Regions from separate parts of the Alicyclobacillus fodiniaquatilis genome, predicted to be linked through region 3. Evidence: riboswitches for the same ligand, from Rfam matches in the RefSeq annotation. Region 3 holds a riboswitch; each other region holds the start of a gene.
The links. Region 3 has a riboswitch for ZMP and ZTP ahead of ACFSB2_RS23615 (phosphoribosylaminoimidazolecarboxamide formyltransferase). Riboswitches for the same ligand answer to the same signal wherever they lie in the genome.
Positions count from the first base shown of each region.

Region 1: linked by a shared signal. The riboswitch ahead of serA (phosphoglycerate dehydrogenase) and the one ahead of ACFSB2_RS23615 (phosphoribosylaminoimidazolecarboxamide formyltransferase) in region 3 are both predicted to bind ZMP and ZTP.
Region 2: linked by a shared signal. The riboswitch ahead of ACFSB2_RS14405 (serine hydroxymethyltransferase) and the one ahead of ACFSB2_RS23615 (phosphoribosylaminoimidazolecarboxamide formyltransferase) in region 3 are both predicted to bind ZMP and ZTP.

Region 1 covers NZ_JBHUCX010000092.1:165,242-167,508, reverse strand. Annotated here, with positions in the region: gene ACFSB2_RS22215 (aspartate kinase) at 1-901, shown strand, start outside; ZMP/ZTP riboswitch at 1,265-1,347, shown strand; gene serA (phosphoglycerate dehydrogenase) at 1,411-2,267, shown strand, end outside.
Region 2 covers NZ_JBHUCX010000035.1:234,771-237,037, reverse strand. Annotated here, with positions in the region: gene ACFSB2_RS14405 (serine hydroxymethyltransferase) at 1-976, opposite strand, end outside; ZMP/ZTP riboswitch at 1,064-1,141, opposite strand; gene dps (DNA starvation/stationary phase protection protein Dps) at 1,272-1,754, shown strand; gene ACFSB2_RS14395 (proline iminopeptidase-family hydrolase) at 1,945-2,267, opposite strand, start outside.
Region 3 covers NZ_JBHUCX010000097.1:5,329-7,595, forward strand. Annotated here, with positions in the region: gene ACFSB2_RS23610 (hypothetical protein) at 1-147, opposite strand, end outside; ZMP/ZTP riboswitch at 681-764, shown strand; gene ACFSB2_RS23615 (phosphoribosylaminoimidazolecarboxamide formyltransferase) at 790-1,956, shown strand; gene ACFSB2_RS23620 (hypothetical protein) at 1,981-2,139, opposite strand.

The sequences.
Region 1 (2,267 bases), on a different contig from region 3:
TGACACAAACGCGTTGAAGACATTGTTGGAACAAGGAATTACACCGATTGTAACTGGTTTTCAAGGGATTGCAGCAGGCCAGATTACAACGCTTGGACGCGGCGGTTCCGATACGTCGGCGGTGGCGCTGGCGGCTGCGCTCGAAGCGGACGCGTGTGAAATTTATACGGATGTCGATGGGGTTTATACGACAGATCCGCGTGTGGTGCGGCAAGCGAAGAAGCTGGACTATGTCACATACGATGAAATGCTGGAGTTGGCCAACCTCGGCGCACAGGTTTTGCACCCGCGCGCGGTTGAAAATGCCAAGCATTTTTCGGTGCGGTTAATCGTTCGTTCGAGTTTTTCAGAGGAGGATGGAACACAAGTCGTGTCTATGATGGAGAATCAAATGGAAGAGCGTCAGGTCGTTACAGGCATCGCATTTGAACGTCAGGTGGCGCGGATTGCGGTCATTGGTGTGCCGACAAAGCAGCACGGGTTGGCATCCATCTTCTCGAAGCTTGCAGAACACGGCGTCAATGTCGACGTCATTGTCCAAAGTGTGGTCAGTGAGGCTGCGGTCGATGTCGCATTCACGGTAAATGAGGCAGACATCGACAAAGCGGTTGAAGTCGTTGAAACATTGCGGAACGGGCTTCATTTCGAGCGGATCGAAAGCGCGGCTGAGTTGGCGAAAGTGTCGATTGTCGGGGCAGGCATGATCAGCAATCCTGGTGTTGCCGCACAGATGTTTGTCACGCTGCGCGACACAGATATTCATGTGCAGATGGTCAGCACTTCGGAAATCAAGGTGTCTTGCGTGATTCCTGCAGGTGATGTGGAGGCGGCCGTACAGGCATTGCATCGCACGTTTGTTGAAGCGGAGAGGGAAGCTGATCTCACGGTGACGGAATCTTAATGCGAAACCAGCCAGTTTTGTGTATGCGAACTGGCTGGTTTGGGTTTCGGTTGCTGTATTGGAATGTTCAGTATAGAATATATTTTGGCTCTTCTACTTGACGCATGTATACAACCTCTTCTATCCTGAAAATAAAGTTGATACCTGTGCGTGCGCCATCCGCGATGCCTCGATTGACTGACATTTTCATGATTCTGCTGGTGTGGGATGCATCACGCATGGCGGTCTATCCTGAAAATAAATTCGGTGGTCTGGCAGTGCGCTGTTTGCGCGCTTTCCATCGACATGGATGGTTGCGGTTCTGAAACGTTGTAACTGTAAATGGCGTTGTCGTAGGACGTGTAAAACCATGAAATCACCAATAAAACGTTGCATGACTGGCGGATAGTGGACCATACCACAGGGGAGTGCGACGTGTTGCGATGCCGGCCGCCTGGGCGCTTTGATTTGGTTCAAAGTGTCCTGGTGGCTTTTTTGTAGGCTGTTTTTTGAACAAGGGGGAAGCATGGATGTTCCGCATATTGGTCACAGACGATATTGCTAAGAGTGGGATTGAAGTATTGGAAGGTGTTCCAGACGTACAGGTCGACGTGCAAACAAATCTATCGGAAACGGAGCTGCTAGAAGCCATTGCAGAGGCGGATGCGCTTGTCGTTCGTTCACAGACCATGGTGAATGAAGCGGTCATTGCAGCCGGCAAACGCCTAAAAGTGATTGGCCGCGCAGGTGTGGGCGTGGACAATATCGATTTGGAGGCTGCGACAAAACAAGGCGTGCTGGTCATCAATGCGCCGGACGGCAACACCATCGCTGCGGCTGAGCACACGTTCGCCATGATGATCAGTTTGGCGCGGCATATCCCAGCGGCGAATCGGGACTTGCTCGGCGGGAAATGGAACCGCAAGCGTTGGGTGGGTGTTGAATTGCGTGGCAAGACACTCGCTGTGCTGGGCATGGGCAGAATCGGCACAGAAGTGGCGAAACGCGCGAAAGTGTTCGGCATGCAAGTGCTTGGTTTTGATCCATTTTTGACAGAGGAACGCGCAAACAGCTTGGGTGTTGTCAAGGCAAGTATTGACGAGGCGGTCGCTGGCGCCGATTTTATCACGGTTCATACACCGTTGACGAAGGAGACGCACCACCTGATTGGCAGAGAGCGGCTGTCGCTGGTAAAACCAACAGTTCGCATTGTCAACTGCGCGCGCGGCGGCATCATTGATGAACAGGCCCTATGTGAAGCTTTGGCGGAAGAACGCGTTGCAGGCGCGGCGTTGGATGTGTTCGAGTCGGAGCCCTTACTGGAAGATCATCCTTTGCGTCAATTTGAAAATGTCATTCTGACGCCACATCTCGGCGCTTCGACGGT
Region 2 (2,267 bases), on a different contig from region 3:
CGCCGCCGACCAATCGAAACCCGGCTTGTTGCAGCGTCTGCGCTAGACGTTTGGCATTCTTCACAATTTGCGCCGCATATGCTTGGTAGCTTTCTGTTGCCGCCTCTTGCAGCGCGATGGCCATGGACGTAATCGTGTTCATATGCGGGCCGCCTTGGAGGCCAGGGAACACAGACCGATCTATCGCTTCACCCAATTCCTTGCGGCAGATAATCAAGCCCGCCCGCGGTCCACGCAGCATTTTGTGGGTCGTGGTGGTCAGGACATCAGCGTGCGGGAACGGATGTGGATGTTGCCCGGCAATACACAGGCCGTTGATGTGCGAGACATCGGCGACCAACAATGCGCCGACAGCTTTGGCGATCTCGCCAAGTTGCGCAAAATCGATGATGAGCGGATAGGCCGTCGCGCCGCAGAAGATCAATTTTGGCCGATGTTTTTCAGCCAGTGCGCGGACTTCCGCATAATTGATGACTTCATCATCGTTCAAATGGTAGTGGACTGCCTGATAGTAGCGCCCCGTGACACTGACATTGTGCCCGTGTGTGAGATGGCCGCCGTGTTGGAGGCTCAAGCCCATGAACGTGTCACCGGGTTCGAGGCAAGCGTTCAACACAGCAAGATTTGCTGGCGAGCCGCTGAGCGGCTGCACATTGGCGTGATAGCGTTCCGGATTTGGCGTAAATAAATCCAAGGCTCTTTGCATCGCCAAATGTTCAAGTGCATCGGTGTTCGCCTGCCCTTGATAGTAACGACCGTTGCGGGCCACTTTGTCGCCGTCTTGCCAGCGGTAGGGGTAACCCTCAGAATATTTGTTGGTAAACGATGTGGCCAAAGCAGCCAGGACATACTTGGAGGCGTAGTTCTCCGAAGGAATCAAACAAATCGTCTGCTGTTGACGCACATCTTCTGCTGCAATCAGCGCAGCGACCTCAGGATCGTGCATGGAAATGGCTTGTTTCAATTCGCCTAACATAAAAGCACCGCCTTTGCGTGTGTGTTGCACACTTGTTTTTCACCAAAATGAGGGAGAAAAACAAAGAGGTATTTGAGTTTCTCAAATACCTCTTGCCCAGGCGGTCGGCGAATCACCATGCGCTCCCCTGTGGTTTTCCACGTTCCGCCAGTCACGCATCGTGGTATGCAGTTATTTTTATCATACAGCGACATCTGATCGGAAACAAGGGTGCTTTGGGGCATACTATCCTCATATTTCAGTTGTTTATAATATGTGACCTGCAGGGTTAATTTTGAAGAGCGAGGGGATTCCAATGTCCGAATTGAGAAAAATACGCAACAATTTACCCGATGACGTAAAGCGACGTATGGCGGAAATACTCAATAAACACGTGGTAGATCTCACTGACCTTTTGATACAGACGAAGGTGGCGCACTGGAATGTGCGGGGGCCACATTTCATCGCGTACCACGAGTTGTTTGATGAATTGGCTGGACATCTTTTCGAATTGACGGACACCGTAGCTGAACGAGTCACCGCGCTGGGTGGCATCGCAGGTGCTCCTGTGCAAACCATTGCCGCGCAAACTTCGTTGCCGGTTTGGGCACTGGAGACGACGAAAGATTCGTCAGTTATGAGTGCACTGGTAGACCGTTGGGCTGTAGTTGCAAACAGCGCGCGTGAGGCGGTTGTAACAACTGCCGATGAAGATCCGGATACATCAGACCTCTTCACCGAAGTGTCACGCCAGTTGGACAAGGATCTTTGGTTTTTGGAAGCGCACCTGTCCGAGTAGGCAATTGTTCAATCATCGGTGTTTTGTGTGATGTTGAAAAGGGGGTGGCATTGGCCACCTTTTTTTCAATGGCCCCTGGAACCTTGATGTGTCCCTGCCGCAGCAATAACCACAAACAAGCGCGTGCAGCCTTCCCGGCACGCGCTTGTTTACCGCGGATGGTTGCTACTTTACCTTCTGACCCATGCGATCACGCTTCAACATCCTGCAGAAACGTCCGTATCACGCGAATGTACTCATCCGTCTGTTCCACTTGAGGCATGTGCGCGCTATTCGAAAACACGTGAAAGCGCGATCCCGGCACGAGCGAATGGTAATATCTCGTGGAGTCGGGCGAGGCTTCGTCGTAATGACCACAAGTAAACAGCGCGGGCACGTCGATTTCAGGCAACCGGCTTGTTCGGTCATAATCCTTGAGATTGCCAGTCGCAAAAAACTCCGATGGCCCCCACATCGTGTTGTACACCGCTGCGCCAAAAGCAGCATTACGCGCTTGGCGCTGTTCTGCTGGGA
Region 3 (2,267 bases):
TGCGATAATATACCAATACAGCAATCTTCCGGATTGATCGCTTGTTTGGTATATATCGACAAGAGCGATGCACCACGTATAAGCAAATGCAACGATAGTAACCTCAGTCACCGCATAAATGTTTATAATTTTCTTTAATCTTGGCATTTCGTACGCCTCCTTAAGCGATGGCGAAATCAAAAGGGATAACTATCTGAAGATCAACAATACAAACCTAAGTGCCTTTGAAGTTGCTGAAATCATTAAGAACACGTTTAAGTTGTGAAGAACTTTGCGGCAGAAGCTTACATTGAGTTTAAACAGTTATAAGCATTGATATCAACCTCGTCATGTTTCGCCGTCAGATGATACCGCTTACTTTAGTATCTTTAACCGGTAGAAGAACGAGTCACGGTTCATGAATGGCCACTGTCTTGTGTACAAAGGGTTCGTACGGTGGATGAACGTCGGCATATCTACAAAGTACAAGTGCCGCCGACGTTGGAGCCCGAATTTTACGCACGGGCCAAGTCATCCCTTGTCGTGGGGGCGAGGCTCTCTGGAGGAAAGCCTTATTTGGAGAAAGTTATATTTGAAAATGAACGCGAAATTCAGAGATTTATGTGAATAAAGACGAAGCACATGAAGGGGATTCGTCCAAAAGCAGACACGGGATATTGAAAATTGCGTATAATCAACTTGTGACTATGTGTGACTGGCGAATCAAAGTGGAGTACCACAATGGAGCACATAGCCTGACGTAGCCGTTCGCCTGGGCTAAAATTTTTGGTGAAAGGGGCTTCCAACTGCATGGAAGAACTACGGCTACGCTATGGCATGAATCCACATCAGATGTCTGCGAAAATGATGTATGAGGGCTCGGCGCCTATCAAAATTCTAAACGGTGAGCCCAGTCTGGTTAATATGCTCGATGCATTAAATGCTTTTCAATTAGCGCGCGAACTGCGGAAATCGCTAAGCTTGCCTGCGGCTGCTTCGTTTAAGCATGTCAGCCCTGCGGGGGCAGCGGTCTATAGCCCATTGAGCGGCAATCTGAAAAAATCCTATTTTGTAGAGGATTTGGAGCTGTCTCCGTTGGCGGTTGCGTATGCAAGAGCGAGAGGCACAGACCGGATGTCTTCGTTTGGGGATTGCGCCGCGTTGAGTGACCGTGTTGACGTATCCGTCGCCCGGCTGTTGAAACGAGAAGTATCGGATCTCGTTGTTGCCCCAGGCTATGATAATGACGCGCTAGAAATACTGAAAACCAAGAAGAACGGCAACTACCTCATCCTTGAAATCGATCCCAATTACGAACCCAATCCGATTGAGCAGCGTACGGTATTTGGCATTAAGATAGAGCAGGAACGCAACAATGCGACCATTACGGAAGAGATATTGCAAAATGTGGTGACCACAAAAGCGTCCATTCCAGAGTCAGCAAAGCGGGATCTGCTCCTTGCAGCCATTACACTGAAGTACACGCAATCTAATTCAGTATGCTTTGCGCTGGATGGACAAACCATCGGCGTCGGAGCAGGACAACAGTCTCGAATACATTGTACAAGGTTAGCCGCTAACAAGGCGGACAACTGGTATCTGCGGCAACACCCCATCGCGCTGAACATGAAGTTTCACAAAGGGATTGGGCGACCCGCGCGGAATAACGCAATTGATCAGTGGACATGTGAAGAGCTGACTTTGCCCGAGATTCGTGAATGGGAGAACAACTTCGATGAGATTCCTCATCGTCTTTCTCGCCTCGAAACAAAGGAATGGTTAAAAGGACTTCAGGGGGTGGCATATGCTTCGGATGCCTATATCCCATTTAGAGACAATTTGGATCGAGCGAGCCAAAGTGGTGTCAAATATGTAGTTCAAGCTGGACACTCTTTGAGAGACGCGGAAGTCATCCGGGCTGCTGACGAATATGGCATGGTGATGGCTTTTGCGGGTCTTCGCTTGTTCCATCATTAAATGATAAGCATTGGAGATGCCCCTTTACTTGTTTGATCCGCTAGGGACTGGCGTAATCACATTCGTGCTTGAATTCGGCTTAGCAGCTGTAAATGAACCAAGGCGAATGTGATGCGTCGAAATCAAGACAAAAATCGCGATAATCACGACGATCACGCTGATGATTCCCTGCTTATTCTGCATGAGATTTCCCCCCTGTTTGATTTCGAGATATGCAAAATCATGCGATTTTACAATGTCACAACAGGTACTGCCGCTATTTTTCAATCGCCGTGCGTCACACAATACAGGTTTTCCAACGCAAACAGTGA